3 regions of the Brevibacillus composti genome follow, and region 1 is predicted to be linked to each of the others. Evidence: riboswitches for the same ligand, from Rfam matches in the RefSeq annotation. Region 1 holds a riboswitch; each other region holds the start of a gene.
What was found. A riboswitch is a leader RNA that binds a small molecule or an ion and turns the genes downstream of it on or off. The one in region 1 is predicted to bind glycine.
Positions count from the first base shown of each region.

Region 2: it holds a riboswitch for glycine, as region 1 does, so the genes downstream of both, JD108_RS15800 (alanine/glycine:cation symporter family protein) here and glyA (serine hydroxymethyltransferase) in region 1, are expected to answer to the same signal.
Region 3: it holds a riboswitch for glycine, as region 1 does, so the genes downstream of both, gcvT (glycine cleavage system aminomethyltransferase GcvT) here and glyA (serine hydroxymethyltransferase) in region 1, are expected to answer to the same signal.

Region 1 covers NZ_CP066308.1:1,308,628-1,313,663, forward strand. The annotation lists gene JD108_RS06670 (MFS transporter) at 1-794, opposite strand, end outside; gene JD108_RS06675 (hypothetical protein) at 1,112-1,336, shown strand; gene JD108_RS06680 (YtrH family sporulation protein) at 1,450-1,761, shown strand; gene JD108_RS06685 (sporulation membrane protein YtrI) at 1,758-2,237, shown strand; gene JD108_RS06690 (sporulation protein) at 2,349-3,125, shown strand; gene JD108_RS06695 (YjcZ family sporulation protein) at 3,229-3,324, opposite strand; glycine riboswitch at 3,491-3,596, shown strand; gene glyA (serine hydroxymethyltransferase) at 3,832-5,036, shown strand, end outside.
Region 2 covers NZ_CP066308.1:3,111,464-3,116,499, reverse strand. The annotation lists gene JD108_RS15805 (phosphodiester glycosidase family protein) at 1-623, shown strand, start outside; gene JD108_RS15800 (alanine/glycine:cation symporter family protein) at 898-2,247, opposite strand; glycine riboswitch at 2,420-2,532, opposite strand; gene JD108_RS15795 (electron transfer flavoprotein subunit beta/FixA family protein) at 2,857-3,687, shown strand; gene JD108_RS15790 (electron transfer flavoprotein subunit alpha/FixB family protein) at 3,684-4,715, shown strand; gene JD108_RS15785 (FAD-dependent oxidoreductase) at 4,699-5,036, shown strand, end outside.
Region 3 covers NZ_CP066308.1:2,613,648-2,618,683, reverse strand. The annotation lists gene JD108_RS13360 (YqhG family protein) at 1-365, opposite strand, end outside; gene JD108_RS13355 (DEAD/DEAH box helicase) at 396-2,099, opposite strand; glycine riboswitch at 2,321-2,415, shown strand; glycine riboswitch at 2,416-2,526, shown strand; gene gcvT (glycine cleavage system aminomethyltransferase GcvT) at 2,605-3,708, shown strand; gene gcvPA (aminomethyl-transferring glycine dehydrogenase subunit GcvPA) at 3,750-5,036, shown strand, end outside.

The sequences.
Region 1 (5,036 bases):
CCTTGCAGCAGCACCACGCTGACGGAATTGATCGTCCAGATCAGGCCGATCAGATGGGCCGACTTGAGGACGTACTCCCCGCGCAGCGGCAGCACGAGCGTAAATTGAGCATAGAACGCCCAGATCAGCAGCGTAATGCCGGAGTAGAGCAGAAAACTGCGGTGCCGCAAGATGTAGCGGTACTCCGACAGGGGTGTGCTTTTGCAGTCTGGACCGACGCAGCGGTCGTTTGGCAACAGCAAGCGGATCCCCGCAGCCAGCAGCAGAAAAACAAAGGCAGCCATCACAAACGGGTAGAGATTGCGGGCGGTCATCCAGGTAATCGTCAGCCCCGCGAGGATAATGCCCAGGTGCGCAAAGATGCCGCGCCAGGAAAAGGCTGCCGTCCGCTGGAAGGTTTGGACGGTATCTGCGATCATCGCTTTGATCGTCGGTGCCAATAGCCCGACGCCCAGTCCGTTTACCCCGGAGAAAAACAAAAAAGCCGTGTAGCTCTCACTGAAGTGGTAGCCGAACATGGCAGCTGCCTGCAGCAGGGAGCCGGCCATCATGATAGCGCGGCGGCCGAGGCGGTCGGACAGCGGTCCTCCCAACAAACTTCCCGCCTGGTACGCGACGCTGCCCACGCCAAGCACCAGACCTACCTGCCCGAGCGAAAGGGCTCTCGCTTTTTTCAGAAACACAGGAAAGACGGGTACGATCAGATAGGAGGCCAGATGCATAAAGAAGACCAGGACTAACAGCAGCGTGTAGGTCTTGTTTCGCCAAAGCGTGTTCTCTGCCGCAACGTTCACGGGCCTCCTCCTCTCTGTCATCTCGGCAATCTCTCCCTAGTATGCTTGCCCGCCCCCGCATACTATGCACGCCAAAATGGGCACCTGCGGAATTCGACGCGACAGAGGCATCCGTCCAATCCAACGAGTGTTCCCTGGCATAAACCTATTACTGTAAAAAAATATGTGGGCATACAAGAGCAAGGTTGCGTCAGTCGACAAGGAGGGACAAACATGAGTAGATTTTTTTCCAATCACGACGGCTTCGAAGTAGTGATTTGGATTCTGGTGATCATCTTTCTCCTCTCCATATTCTTTGATGAAGGGATCGATTGAGGGTGAGCGCTTACCGTCCGATTCGCCGGTTGAACCGTTATTACAAAACGAATGACGGTTTTCGCTCCTGGGTTAAGGCGAATGAGAAGTGGTTCCGTGAAAATCCGGAAGTGTTTCAGCAAATGCTGAGAAATCCCCACATGGTGAATCTGTTTATGGATCTGATGGTGCTCAATTCCCCGCGGATCCAGAGGAGGCTTCGCCGAAGCGGAAAACCGGGAAAATAGAAGATCTGACCGAAAAAACGGCCTGTCCGAGAGGGAGGGTCGTTTCCTTTTTCATATTTGTCCATCCGCCGGCGTAGGCATTAGCATACGTCGTTTGAGCCGGAGGGATGGAGTTGGGACAGGTCATTTTCACTTTTTTTGTCGCATACGGCATTGTGGTGGGCGGCTCGCTGTCCGGCGGATTGGGCGCATTTTTGAATGAAAAACCGCCGCTCTGGTCGATCGCCCAATTGGCGGATCAATTAAAAATCTGGGGACTGGTGGGGGCGCTGGGCGGTACGTTTGACTCCTTTTTGCAAATTGAAAAGATCCTGGCGGGCAATTTTTCACCGGTGTTCAAACAATTGGTGATGATTGTCGTCGCTTTTCTCGGGGCCCATATGGGTACGATCTCGATTCAGTGGCTGGTCCAGGTGCGTTCATGAAGATCAAGCTGTGGAAGAGGTATGTCGCCCTGGTGATGATCGGCGCGATTCTGGGCGGCTCGGCAACGCTGTTTGCCTACGGCAGGGAAATGGAGCAGATGATGCTGGTCCGGCGAAGCCTGGAGCTGTTGAATGAAAAGCTGATGGATGAGAACCAGCGCTTGAAGCAATCGGAAAAAGTGGCCCGTCGAAAGCAAGAGGTGCTGGTCGAGGAGATCCGGGTCACGGTGCTGGAGACCAATTTGCACGAGACGATCCAGCTGGAGGTGGCCCGGCAATTGGAAAAGGACCTCGCCTCTCTGAAGGGAAAGAAGGTGGAGCAGGTGGCGGAAATCCAGGAAATGCTGCACGAGATGCTGCGCAGGAGAGAGTACATTATCGAGGGGACGATGGTCGAAGTGCGGGTCAAGACCGTGGCGATCAGCAGGGCCCTCCACTTGTTCGTAACCGCGGAGGCCAAGCGGGAAGAGCCGTAGAGAATAGGTGAAACTTTTCTCGAGACTGTCCCGTATTACTGGTACAGAAGTTGATCTTTCGACCGCGCAATTTGCGATGGAATCGATGCGATCATAAGGAGAGAAGGATGGATGTCGATGTTCAAAAAGCTGATGGCCAGTGTGGGAATTGGTTCTGCCAAGGTGGACGCCCGTTTGGTGGAAGACTCGCTCATTCCGGGGGAACAGGTGACGGGAGAGGTGCATATCAAGGGCGGCGATGTTACGCAGACGATCGATGAGATCTATATGTATGTCGTCACGCATTACGAGCGGGAGAGCAACGATAAAAAGGTAAAAGAGGAGATGATCCTCGCCAAGCACCGCATCTCGGAAACATTTGTGCTGAACCCGCAGGAAGAAAAGGTGATTCCGTTTTCCTTCCAGCTTCCCTTTGAGACGCCGCTGACGATGGGGCGGCAGCCCGTGTACCTGCGGACCGGTCTCGACATCAAAAATGCGGTGGACCCCGGCGATTCCGACTTTATCGAGGTGAATCCGCATCCCCTGATGGCAAAGGTGCTCGATGCCATCAGATCGCTCGGTTTTCAGCTGTACAAGGTGGATTGCGAGTACAACCGCCTGCTCGGGCGCACCTACCCGTTTGTGCAGGAATTCGAGTTCCGCCCGACGGGAGCGTACCGCAGCCGGCTGGAGGAGCTGGAAGTGGTCTTTTACCTGAAAGAAGGAGAGCTGGAAGTGCTCATGGAGCTGGACAAACGCTCCCGCGGCTTTTTCGGCGGGCTGCAGGAGGCATTTAATCTGGACGAGCGCTATGCTCGCTTCCGCGTGACCGAGGCGGACTTGACCCGCCCCACAAGCGACCTGGCGAGCGGGATCGATGCGCTGATACGCAAGCACCTGCGCTGATGCGCGTGCCGGCGAGTCGTGGAGATGCCGCCGCCAAATCGCAAAAGGCCCGGAGCCAGGCTCCGGGCTTTTTCGTTGGATCGGGCAAAGGATACCTGCCAGATCAGTCTTCAGAGGTGCCTACGATACTAAGCAGAATGAACAGCACCAGAATCAGGGCAAACCCGGCAAACCCGCCGCTATTGAAAAGATTGCTCAACCGACACATCCCCCTCTGTCAAAAGACTATGCTCTTATCGTACGGGCGCCTGATCGGTTCCGTGATACCGACAAATACCCATTTTTCCGCCGGGAAAGATTATTCGAAATATTATTGACAATGATAACAACGTTGGCGTATGATTCGAATTAATTGTATACAGCGGATGACGATTGTGGGAGAGACCGTGACGCAAGAGCCGGCACCGAAGGAGCAAGTCCCAAAAATCCTTGGGATAGAATCTCTCAGGTACAAAGTACCACAATCGGACGCACCTCTGGAGAGAGCGAACAGCCACCCAAGGGGAAGACTCCGAACAGGAGTTAAACTCTCAGGTAAAAAGGACAGAGGAAAGGTAGATTACACATGATCTATCTTTCCCCTGTCCTTTTTTGTGTTTTCCTGACAGATGAAAAAACCGCGGCTTCCGCAGCTTGACGCTGTGCAGGGCAGGTTTTTCGCATGGGGAGAATCGGGGGAAAGATGGCTACCAAGGAGGAGTATCGGATGAGTTTGCGCGAGCATGATCGGGAAATCTACGAAGCGATCGAAGCGGAGCATCGCCGCCAACTGGGGACCCTGGAGTTGATCGCTTCCGAAAACTTTGTCAGCGAGGACGTCCTGGAAGCGATGGGCTCGGTCTTGACCAACAAATATGCGGAAGGCTACCCCGGCAAGCGGTACTACGGCGGCTGTGAACATGTGGACGTCGTGGAGCGGCTGGCGATCGAGCGGGTATCGAAGCTGTTTGGCGCGGCCTATGCCAATGTACAGCCCCACTCCGGCGCCCAGGCCAATACCGCGGTCTTCTTCTCTCTCCTGCAGCCGGGCGATACCTTTATGGGGATGAATCTCTCGCATGGGGGGCATCTGACCCACGGCAGTCCGGTCAGCCTCTCGGGCAAGTGGTTTCAAGTGGTCGCCTACGGGGTGCGGGAAGATGATCATCTCATCGATTACGACGAAGTAGAAGCAGTAGCCCGCCGCGAACGTCCCAAGCTGATTATCGCCGGAGGAAGCGCGTATTCGCGGACGATCGACTTCGCCCGGTTCCGCGAAATCGCCGATCTGGTGGGAGCCAAGCTGATGGTGGACATGGCCCATATCGCCGGCCTGGTGGCTGCAGGTTTGCATCCGTCGCCCGTGCCTCATGCGCATGTCGTAACCAGCACGACCCATAAAACGCTGCGCGGCCCCCGCGGCGGAATTATTCTGACCAATGACGAGGAAATCGCCAAGGGCGTAAACAAGGCCATTTTCCCCGGGATCCAGGGCGGTCCGCTGATGCACATCATCGCGGCCAAAGCGGTGGCTTTTCAGGAAGCGCTTCAGCCGGATTTCCGCGCGTATGCGCAGCAAGTCGTCCAAAATGCCAAAGTCCTCGCGGAGACATTGAAGGAAGAGGGCGCGAGACTGGTATCGGGCGGTACGGACAACCACCTGGTTCTCCTCGATACGCGCGTCTTTGGCCTGACAGGCAAGGAAGCGGAGCATCTGCTGGAAGAGGCGGGGATCACGACGAACAAAAATACCATTCCCTTTGATCCGGAGAGCCCGTTTGTCACCAGCGGAATCCGCCTTGGCACGGCAGCGGCCACGACTCGAGGCATGAAAGAAGAGGAAATGCGGACGATCGGACGCGCGATCACTGCCGTTCTCAAAGGAAAGGGAGACCTGGCGGTACGGGAGAAAATCAGCCGCCTGTGCGAGCA
Region 2 (5,036 bases), 1.8 Mb from region 1:
ACCAAAACAAGTTGACGCAGACCGCCTGGTTTTTGAATCACCTGCCGACGACACCGGAAGAAACCGTTGTATTCACGCCGTTGTTCCGCTCGCAGACGCTGGAGCTGCCAGGCTTTTCCTTTGTCATCGTCGATCAGGGAAAGGTAACGGCGGTCGTCCGGGACAAAGCGGTGATTCCGGCCAAAGGCTTCGTCGTCGCGGCCGGGCCACAGGCGCGGTTTCGCACTGGCGTTGTGAAAGTGGGGGATCAGGCAAGCTATGCGCTGGATTGGCCGGCAGAGCTGCAGGGCTCCCAGCATATGATCAGCGTCGGCCCCAAGCTGGTGACGGAGGGGAAGCTGGACGTGAGGCTGGAGGCATTCAGCGAAGCAAAAATCACCAGCCAAAAGGGACAGCGCAGCTTCATCGGTAAAAAGCAGGACCAGACAGTCGTGATGGGCACCGTCCCTGGCGTCACCATGCATGAGCTGGCGGAGATTGCCCAAAAGCTGGGGCTGGTGGAAGCGATGAACCTCGACGGAGGCGCCTCATCGGGATTGTACTACCAGGGCAAATACCTGACAAAAACAGGGCGGCCGCTCAGCAACGCGCTCGTCCTCGTGAAGCGAAGCCCGCAGAAATAGACGGGATATTCTCCCGCGGGCAGGAAGGCGGGAAAACAAAAAAGGCGCTGGGAACGAGGTTTTCGTCCCAGCGCCTTTCTTGAGAGCGGACAGTCTACCATCAACATGCTTCCACTCCCCACAGCTGCGATTTGTATCTCTATGCTAGCGCCAAGAGGCTTGGTGCAGCCACTTTTTCTAACGTGATCGCGGTTCCGTCGCATGTTTGCATGACGCGGCAATCTTTGCCATCAAAAAGCGATCTTCCCGTCCCCGGCAAATTTGCCATCCGCTGCTATTTTTGCAGCTCCACCCGGCTGTCCAGGTAGCGTCTGGTCTCCGCCACGACGACGCCGGAGAGGCCGATCAGACCGATCAGGTTCGGGATCGCCATCATGCCGTTCATGATGTCGGACAGGGTCCAGACCAAATCCAGCTTGAGCGTGGCCCCGACCGCTACCATGACGACCCAGACGAATCGGTAATAGCGGGCCGACCCTTTGCCAAAGAGGTATTCAAAGCATTTTTCGCCGTAGTAGGCCCAGCCAAGAATCGTCGAATAGGCAAACAAGATGATCGCCACGGCCAGGATATAGCTGCCGGCCTGACCGAAGACGCTCTGGAAGGCGTAGGTCGTCGCCTCCACGCCAGACATGCCGGTCGTCCAGGCGCCGGTGGTTACCAGGGCGAGACCGGTAATCGAGCAGACGATGATCGTATCGATAAATGTCCCGGTCATCGACACGAGCGCCTGTTTGGCCGGTTCATCGGTTTTGGCGGCGGCGGCAGCGATCGGCGCGCTTCCGAGACCCGCTTCATTGGAGAATACTCCGCGGGCCACCCCTTTTTGAATCGCCATCGCGACAGTCGCTCCCAAAAAGCCGCCCGCTGCCGAGGTGCCGGTGAATGCGCCGGAGATAATCTGCGCCAGGGCGTGCGGCACCTGATCGATATGGACAAAGACGATAATGATTCCGGCAACGATATAGAAGAGCGCCATGAAGGGCACCATCACGCCTGTGACCTGCCCGATTTTTTTCACGCCGCCGAGAATGACAAAAGCCGTAAACGCGGCCAGGATGAGACCGGTAGCCAGCGGAGGGATCGAAAAGTTCAACTGCACGGCTTCCGCGACAGAGTGGGATTGCACCATATTCCCGATCCCAAACGAAGCCATCGTGCCAAACAGGGCGAAGAGCACAGCCAGCCACTTTTGTTTCAGCCCTTTTTCCAGATAGTACATCGGCCCGCCCGCAAAGGTGCCGTCAGCCTGCCGAATCCGGTACTTCACCGCGAGGATCGCTTCCGCATATTTAGTCGCCATGCCAAACAAAGCGGTAATCCACATCCAGAACAAGGCGCCGGGTCCGCCGACGGCCACGGCTGTCGCCACCCCTGCGATATTCCCCATCCCGATCGTCGCCGCGAGAGCAGTCATCAACGCCTGAAAGTGATTGATATCCCCTGCCTCTGAATGTTCCTGCTTTTTGGAAAACGCGAGTCGCAGCGCGTACCACAGCTTGCGAAACTGCAGGCCGCGCAAGCGAATCGTCAGCATCACGCCGGTGCCGACGAGCAGGATTAACGTCGGCAATCCCCACACGAAGTCATTCACCACTTGCAACAAGTCCATCAGCGAATCCATTCCAGTTTCCCCCTCGATGATTCGGTATAAAAAGAAAAACATCTCATCGGCGATGAAATGTTCTCTGGGAGTGGGTCACGGGTCGCAGGGCCGCATGCTATGCGCAAAAATCACAAAGAGACGGATATTCCATTTGTTTGTGAAACAAATAGAACTCTCCTTGTGAATAGGCTGCGTCCACTCTGTCCTTTTACCTGAGAGATTATTCGCAGATGCGAATTTGCTCCTTCGGTGCCCGTTTCCTCTTCTTTCCTAAAAAGAGGGAGTCTCTCCAGAGGCTCGTCCCCATGCAGTTTTACTTGTTTCCAAGACCTGAGAGTTTCGGGTGGAATCCCTTGCCCCGTCGGTAGACTTTCGTCTTCTCCTGAATGGTTCATCCGAACAGTATCTGATTTATAAATCAATTATAGGGATAGTGAATGGCATGTCAATGTAAAATTCTTCTCTGGCGAAGCGGCCGCATTTCTTCTTGGTCTATTCGACATGGCCGTGCAATACGTTATATCAATGAGGAACATGTCGCCCGAAAGTGTCGTGCCAAAGTGAGACAACCTGTGCGGGACCCCGTTATAACGATACCTCGCCGGGCTTTTAGGGGGGATTTTATCCATGCTGCACATCGTCGCCTGCATCAAACAGGTGCCGGACACCAAAATCATCAAGATGAACCCGCGAACCAATACCATGGATCGTTCCAGCGCGCCGGCCATCCTCAATCCATACGATGCGCATGCTGTCGAGGAAGCCGTTCGTCTGAAGAAAAGGTACGGCGGCACCGTGTCCGTCCTGACCATGGGACCGCCGCCCGCTGTCAAAGCGATCCGCAAATGCATCGAGATCGGCGCGGACGAGGGCTATATGATTACGGACCGGGCCTTTGCCGGTGCCGATACGCTGGCCACCAGCTACGCGCTGACCAAGGCGCTGGAGAAGATCGCCAAGGAAAAGCCGATCGACCTCATCATCTGCGGCAAGATGACCATTGACGGCGATACGGGTCAGGTCGGACCGGGAATCGCCCGGAGGCTGGACATCCCTCCGCTGACCAGCGTGAAAAAAGTCGTGGAGGTAAACAAGGAGAGGGGATACACCGTCGTCCACCGCAAACTGGAGGACGGCTACGAAGTGATTCAGTCCACCCTGCCCTGCCTGTTCTCCGTGGAAAAGGAGATCAATGAGGTGCCCCATTCGCCGCTGCCCAACATGATCCGGGCCGCCAGCTTTCAGCCGGTGATCTGGTCGGTGAACGATCTGGAGGATGTCGACCGGACGCTGCTCGGGCTCAAAGGCTCACCGACGATCGTCGCCAAGGTATGGCCGCCGGAAAAACCCAAGGGCGGCGAGCTGCTGCAGGGCTCTCCCGCCGAACAGGTAAACCGTCTGATGGAGATTCTGCTTAAGAGACGTGAGCTATTCGCCGGGAAGGAGGCACAGAGATGAGTCTGGAGGAGTACAAAGGAGTATGGGTATTTTTGGAGCACCGGGACGGACAGATCGTGCCGGTCTCGCTGGAGCTGTTGGGAGCGGGCCGCCAGCTCGCGGACAAAAGAGGTGTACCGCTAGCCGGAATCCTGATTGGCGATCGCGTCCGCCCTCTCTGTGAGACTGCCTTTCAGTACGGGGCGGATCAGGTCTACCTGTACGACGATCCGATATTTGCCGACTACCGGACCGAATCGTACATGCGGGCCGTCATCGCTTGTGTGCAAAAGCACAAGCCGGAAACCATTCTCTACGGCGCCACCTCCACGGGCAAGGATCTGGCCAGCGCTGTCGCGACCGACCTGGAAACCGGCCTCACCGCCGATACGACCATGCTGGATGTCGAGCAGGAGACGGGCCTTTTGCAGGCGAGCCGGCCAGCCTTCGGGGGCAATATCATGGCGACGATTCTGTGTAAAAAGCACCGGCCGCAAATGGCCACCGTGCGGCCAAAAGTGATGAAAGCGCTGCCGCCCGACCCGGAGAGAAGAGGCGAAATCATCGCCGAATCCCTGCCGCTGCGGGAACAAGACATCCGCACCAAAGTGCTGAAAATCATTCGGGAGACCCAGTCCAAGGTCCGCTTGGACGAAGCGGACATCATCGTCGCAGGCGGCAAAGGGCTGGGCAGCAAGGAAGGCTTTCAGCTGATGCACCGCTTTGCGGAAGCGATCGGAGCCACGGTTGGCGCGAGCCGCGATGCGGTCGAGGCGGGCTGGATCGACCACGCGCACCAGGTAGGGCAGACCGGCGTGACCGTGACGCCGAAGATTTACTTTGCCATCGGCATCTCCGGGGCGATCCAGCATCTGGTCGGCATGCAGAATTCCGGGCTGATTATCGCGATTAACAAAGACCCGCAGGCACCTATTTTCCAATCCTGCCACTACGGCATCGTCGGCGACGCATTCGAGATCGTCCCCCTGCTGATCGAAGCCTTCCAGTCGGCTGTGGGCAAGGAGGTACAATATGGCGGAAACATTTGACGTAATCGTCGTGGGAGCGGGACCGGCCGGGACATCCTGCGCCTATACCCTGGCAAAAGCGGGCGTAAATGTCCTGCTCCTGGAGCGGGGTGAGTACCCGGGCTCCAAAAACGTGATGGGCGGCGTCCTCTACCGCAAGATGCTGGAGGATATCATCCCGGGCTTTTACAAGGAAGCGCCGGTCGAGCGGCACATCGTCGAACAGCGGTTCATGATGCTGGACGAACAGTCGGCTGTCACCTTCAGCTACAAGGGGCTGGAGTGGGCCGAGGAGCCCTACAACAACTTTACCGTCCTCCGGGCCAAATTCGACCAGTGGTT
Region 3 (5,036 bases), 1.3 Mb from region 1:
GGGGCCGAACGGCGCGAGAGGGGACGCGTCTGCCCTGGGGGCTGCGTCTCGTACATGCAGACAAAGCTGCCGTGCTTCCGCGTGGATTGGAATATTTGCTGAAGCCGGGCCGCTCCCAGATGGAGATGCTCCACTCTGCGGTCGCTCGGCATGCGATCCGGATGGAAACAAAACGTGAGGACCATCGGCTGATAGGGCAGGTTCATCTTCTCTACCCAGCTCCAGTAGAAGGGGCGGTTGCCGATGTCTTTGTCCACTTCGACCGGCAGTTTGACGGTCAGGAAATCGGGATGGGTTTCTACGATATGGGAGGAGAAGGCGGCCAGGTATTTTTCCACATACTCGCGCACTTGCATTTGGTTCATTGATCCGTCCCTCCTGTCACCCTCGGGTGTTTATTTGTCCGCTGCTTCCGGCAGGGGTGAGCGGGTCTGCTTCGCCATCCGCATCGCGCGGATCGCTTGCCCCATGTTGTCCAGCTTCAGGGCCATCTCCCGCTCGGAGCGGGAGTCCATGATGATGGAGATCAGATTCTCTTCGAGAGACTGCGACAAATGGAGCCGCTCGACGATGTCATCCAGCTCGCCGATCACCATCTCAAACAAATCGATTTTCTCATAGAGCAGCTGCAAGATATGCTCCTCGATCGTCCCGATAGTGGAGAGATTGTAGATGTGCACATCCCGCTGCTGGCCGAGGCGATGGACGCGGCCGATCCGCTGCTCGACCCGCATCGGATTCCAGGGCATGTCGTAATTGATCACGCGGTTGCAGAATTGCAGGTTGATCCCCTCGCCGCCCGCTTCCGTCGCGATCAGCACCTGGGCCCGGTTCTGGAACAGGTCGGTCATCCAGTCTTTTTTGCTGCGTTTGAATCCGCCGCGAAAAGGGACGGAGGTGATGCCGTGATCGTGCAGGTATTTCTGCAGGTAGTTCTGGGTCGCGCGATACTCGGTGAAGATAATGACCTTGTCGTCGATTTCCTTGATCAGCTCGACGGTTTTGGCCGCCTTGGAATGCGTCTCGATGCGCTTGATCATCTCTACCAGATCCATGATCACGGGGCGGACAGGAGAGTCCTCCGCGGCGCGCTGGTACATATTGTAGAGCGTGAGAAAAGCCGCTTCCCTGCTGGAGCAGACCTCCCGCTGCAGCGTGATCAGCGCGAGCGAGTTGTAACCGCCGGAGCCGGTCTGATACTGCTCCTTGACGAAGCGGGTGACACCCTCGTATAGAGCGGATTCTTCCGGCGAGAGCTCGATCGGGATCGACTGCACATGGCGGGCGGTGAAATGGACCCCGCCGTCGCTTCGCCGGTTGCGAATCATCACTTTTTCCAGTTCGCCCTTCAGCTGCTCGTTGTTTTTCGCCTGCCGCTTACCCTCCACATAGGTGGTGGCGAAATTGGAGGTATGTCCGAGATGGCCCGGCTTGAGCAGATTGATCAGATTGTACAGCTCGTCCATTTCATTCTGAATCGGCGTGGCCGTCAGGAGCAGACAGTATTTTTTGCGGATCTCCTTGACGAACTGGTAGTTGCGCGTTTTTTTGTTTTTCAGCTTGTGCGCCTCGTCGATAATCAGCATGTCGTAGTCGATATCCAGGACATGCCGTCTGTGCGGATCGCGTTTGGCCGTGTCGATGGAGGCGACGACGACATCGTACTGCCGCCACATGTATTCTTTTTTCTGGGCGACGGCCGGGATGCCGAATTTCTGATTCAATTCCTTGGTCCACTGGATAACCAGCGAGGCCGGCACCAGGATGAGAATTTTTTTGGCCAATCCGCGGATCATGTACTCTTTTAAGATCAATCCGGCTTCGATGGTTTTCCCCAGCCCGACCTCGTCGGCCAGGATGGCCCGGCCGCGCATCTCGTTTAAGACGCGCTCTGCGGTTTGCAGTTGGTGCGGATAGGGTTTGAGCGTGGGCAGATACTGCAGGCATTGCAGCTGGTCAAACTCGCGGATCGCCATCGCTTCCTCCGCTTCCAGCGTCAGCTGAAAAAGGTCCCATTTGTCCCAGGGACCGTCCTGTTTGAGCCGCTCCTGTAACAAATCCATCCAATCAGTCTCGAAGGAAACGGGAATGTTCGGCACAACATCACATCCAATTCATGTATTTCCCAATGTAATGGGTATACAAAATAAAAGAACGAACATTGCTTCTTTTTTATAAAAAATTTGTTAGTGATTTTGTAAGTTGAAAGGCAATTTGCATATTTTCAAGAGCCGACTCTCATGGTAGGATAGAGAGGAGTTCATTCCATTAGTATGGAATGGTAAGGAAAAGATTATGTATGACCCAGTATCCATCGCGAATGATAGTAGCAGGGAGAGACTGCCGAGCGGGGCAGCGCCGAAGGAGCAAGCCAGTCATGGTGAATCTCTCAGGCAAAAGTACCTCTACTGGACGCATCTCTGGAGAGAGCCCGGCTGCGGGCCACCAAAGGGGAAACTTGCTGGCGGAGCGACAGGCTCCCATGCAGCGAGGCAACTCTCAGGTACCAAGGACAGAGGAGGAGAAATGGGCGCCTTTCTTTTGGCGTTCCCATTTCTCTTGTTTTGTCCTTTTTTGTTGTATAAAAATCAGGAGGTGCCAGGTATGACGACATTGAAGCGCACGCCGCTGTTCCCGGTCTATGAAAAATACGGGGCGAAGACGATCGACTTCGGCGGCTGGGACTTGCCCGTGCAGTTTTCCGGAATCGGGCAGGAGCACGAGGCGGTGCGGACAAAGGCAGGATTGTTTGACGTATCCCACATGGGAGAAGTCGAGGTAAAGGGAGAGAAGGCTTTTCTCTACCTGCAGCAGATGACCACCAACGACCTGTCCAAACTGGAAGTGGGGCAAGCCCAGTACAGTGTCTTTTGCTACCCGGATGGCGGGACAGTGGACGATCTGCTCATCTACAAATACGCCGATGACCACTATCTGCTGGTGATCAACGCAGGCAATACAGACAAGGACTTTGCCTGGATGCAGGAGCACCTGATTGACGGCGTGCAGATCGAAAACATCTCCCCACAGACAGCGCAGCTGGCGATTCAGGGACCGCTCGCCGAATCGATCTTGCAAAAGCTGACCGATACCGATCTCTCCGCCATTGGCTTCTTCCGCTTTCAGCGCGATGTGCAGATTGACGGGATTTCCTGCCTCGTCTCCCGCACGGGCTATACAGGAGAAGACGGCTTTGAAATTTATCTCGATCACGACAAGGCGATCCAGCTGTGGGACAGACTGCTGGAGGTCGGCCAGGCGGACGGTCTGGTGCCGTGCGGACTGGGGGCTCGCGACACCCTCCGGTTTGAGGCGAAGCTGCCGCTCTACGGCCAAGAGCTGAGCCAGGATATTTCGCCAATCGAGGCGGGCATCGGCTTTGCGGTGAAGGTAGACAAAGACGTGCCGTTTATCGGCCAGGAGGCTTTGAAGGCGCAGAAGGAAAACGGCGCCCCGCGCAAGCTGGTCGGCATCGAAATGATCGACCGCGGCATTCCGCGCAGTCATTACCCGGTATTCATCGGGGACGAACAGATCGGGGAAGTCACCACCGGCACGCAGTCGCCCACGCTGAAGAAAAACGTGGGGCTGGCACTGATCAAAGCGGAGCATGCGGCGGTCGGCACAGAGCTGGACGTGGAAATCCGCGGCAAGAGACTCAAAGCGGTCATCGTGCCTACGCCGTTTTACAAGCGTCCCAAACAATAAATCGTTTTGACCAGATCCTATATACAAGGAGGACAACATTCGTGAAATACCGTTACCTGCCTCAAACCGACCAGGATAAACGCGAGATGTTGGACACCCTGGGCATCTCCCGGGTGGAAGAGTTGTTTGCTGATATTCCCGAAGAGGTTCGCTTCAAAGGCGCCCTGCAGATTCCAGAAGCGCTGTCCGAGCCGGAATTGGTCAAGTATTTTTCCGGCCTTGCGGGCAAAAACGCCAACTTCAGCACCCATGTCAACTTTTTGGGAGCCGGCGTCTACCAGCACCATATCCCCAGCGTCGTCAATCATATGCTGCTCCGCGGGGAGTTCTTTACCGCTTATACGCCGTATCAGCCGGAGATCAGCCAAGGCGAGCTGCAGGCGATTTTTGAGTTCCAGACCATGGTATGCGAAATGACCGGCATGGAAGTAGCCAACTCCTCCATGTACGACGGCGCTACCTCCCTGGCAGAAGCGGCGATGATGGCGGCCGGCCACACGGGCAAGAAAAAGGTGGTCGTCTCCCGCTCGGTGCATCCAGAAGCGCGAAATGTCCTCCAAACCTACGCGTACGGCCAAGGCGTGGAAGTGGTCGAAGTTGATATGGCCGGCAGCGTGACCGATACAGCCGCGCTGGATCAACTGGTCGACGAACAGACGGCAGCCGTTATCGTTCAATACCCGAACTTCCTCGGCCAAGTGGAAGACTTGACCGCGATCGAGCCCATTGTTCACGGAAAAGGAGCGCTTTTGGTTGTCTCGTCCAACCCGCTCTCGCTCGGCGTCCTGGAGGCACCTGGCAAGCTGGGTGCGGACATCGTGGTGGGTGACATGCAGCCATTCGGGATCTTCGCATCCTTCGGCGGACCGCACTGTGGATACTTTGCCACCACAGCCAAGCTGATGCGCAAAATGCCGGGCCGCATCGTCGGACAGACCAAGGACGAAGACGGCAAACGCGGCTTCGTTCTGACGCTGCAAGCACGCGAGCAGCACATCCGCCGCGAGAAGGCGACGTCCAACATCTGCTCCAACCAGGCTCTGCTGGCGCTTGCCGCCTCCATCGCCATGTCCTCCTACGGCAAACAAGGCGTGCAGGAGCTGGCTATGCTCAACCTGCAAAAAGCGCACTACGCCAAGCAAGCATTGGCGGCCAAAGGGTTTGAGATCGCAGGCAGCGCGCCTACCTTCAATGAGTTTGCCGTGAAATTGAACAAACCGGTAGCAGACGTAAACAAAGCCCTGCTGGCGAAAGGCATTATCGGCGGCTACGATCTGGGTCTGGACTATCCGGAATTTGCCGGCTACATGCTGCTGGCTGTAACCGAA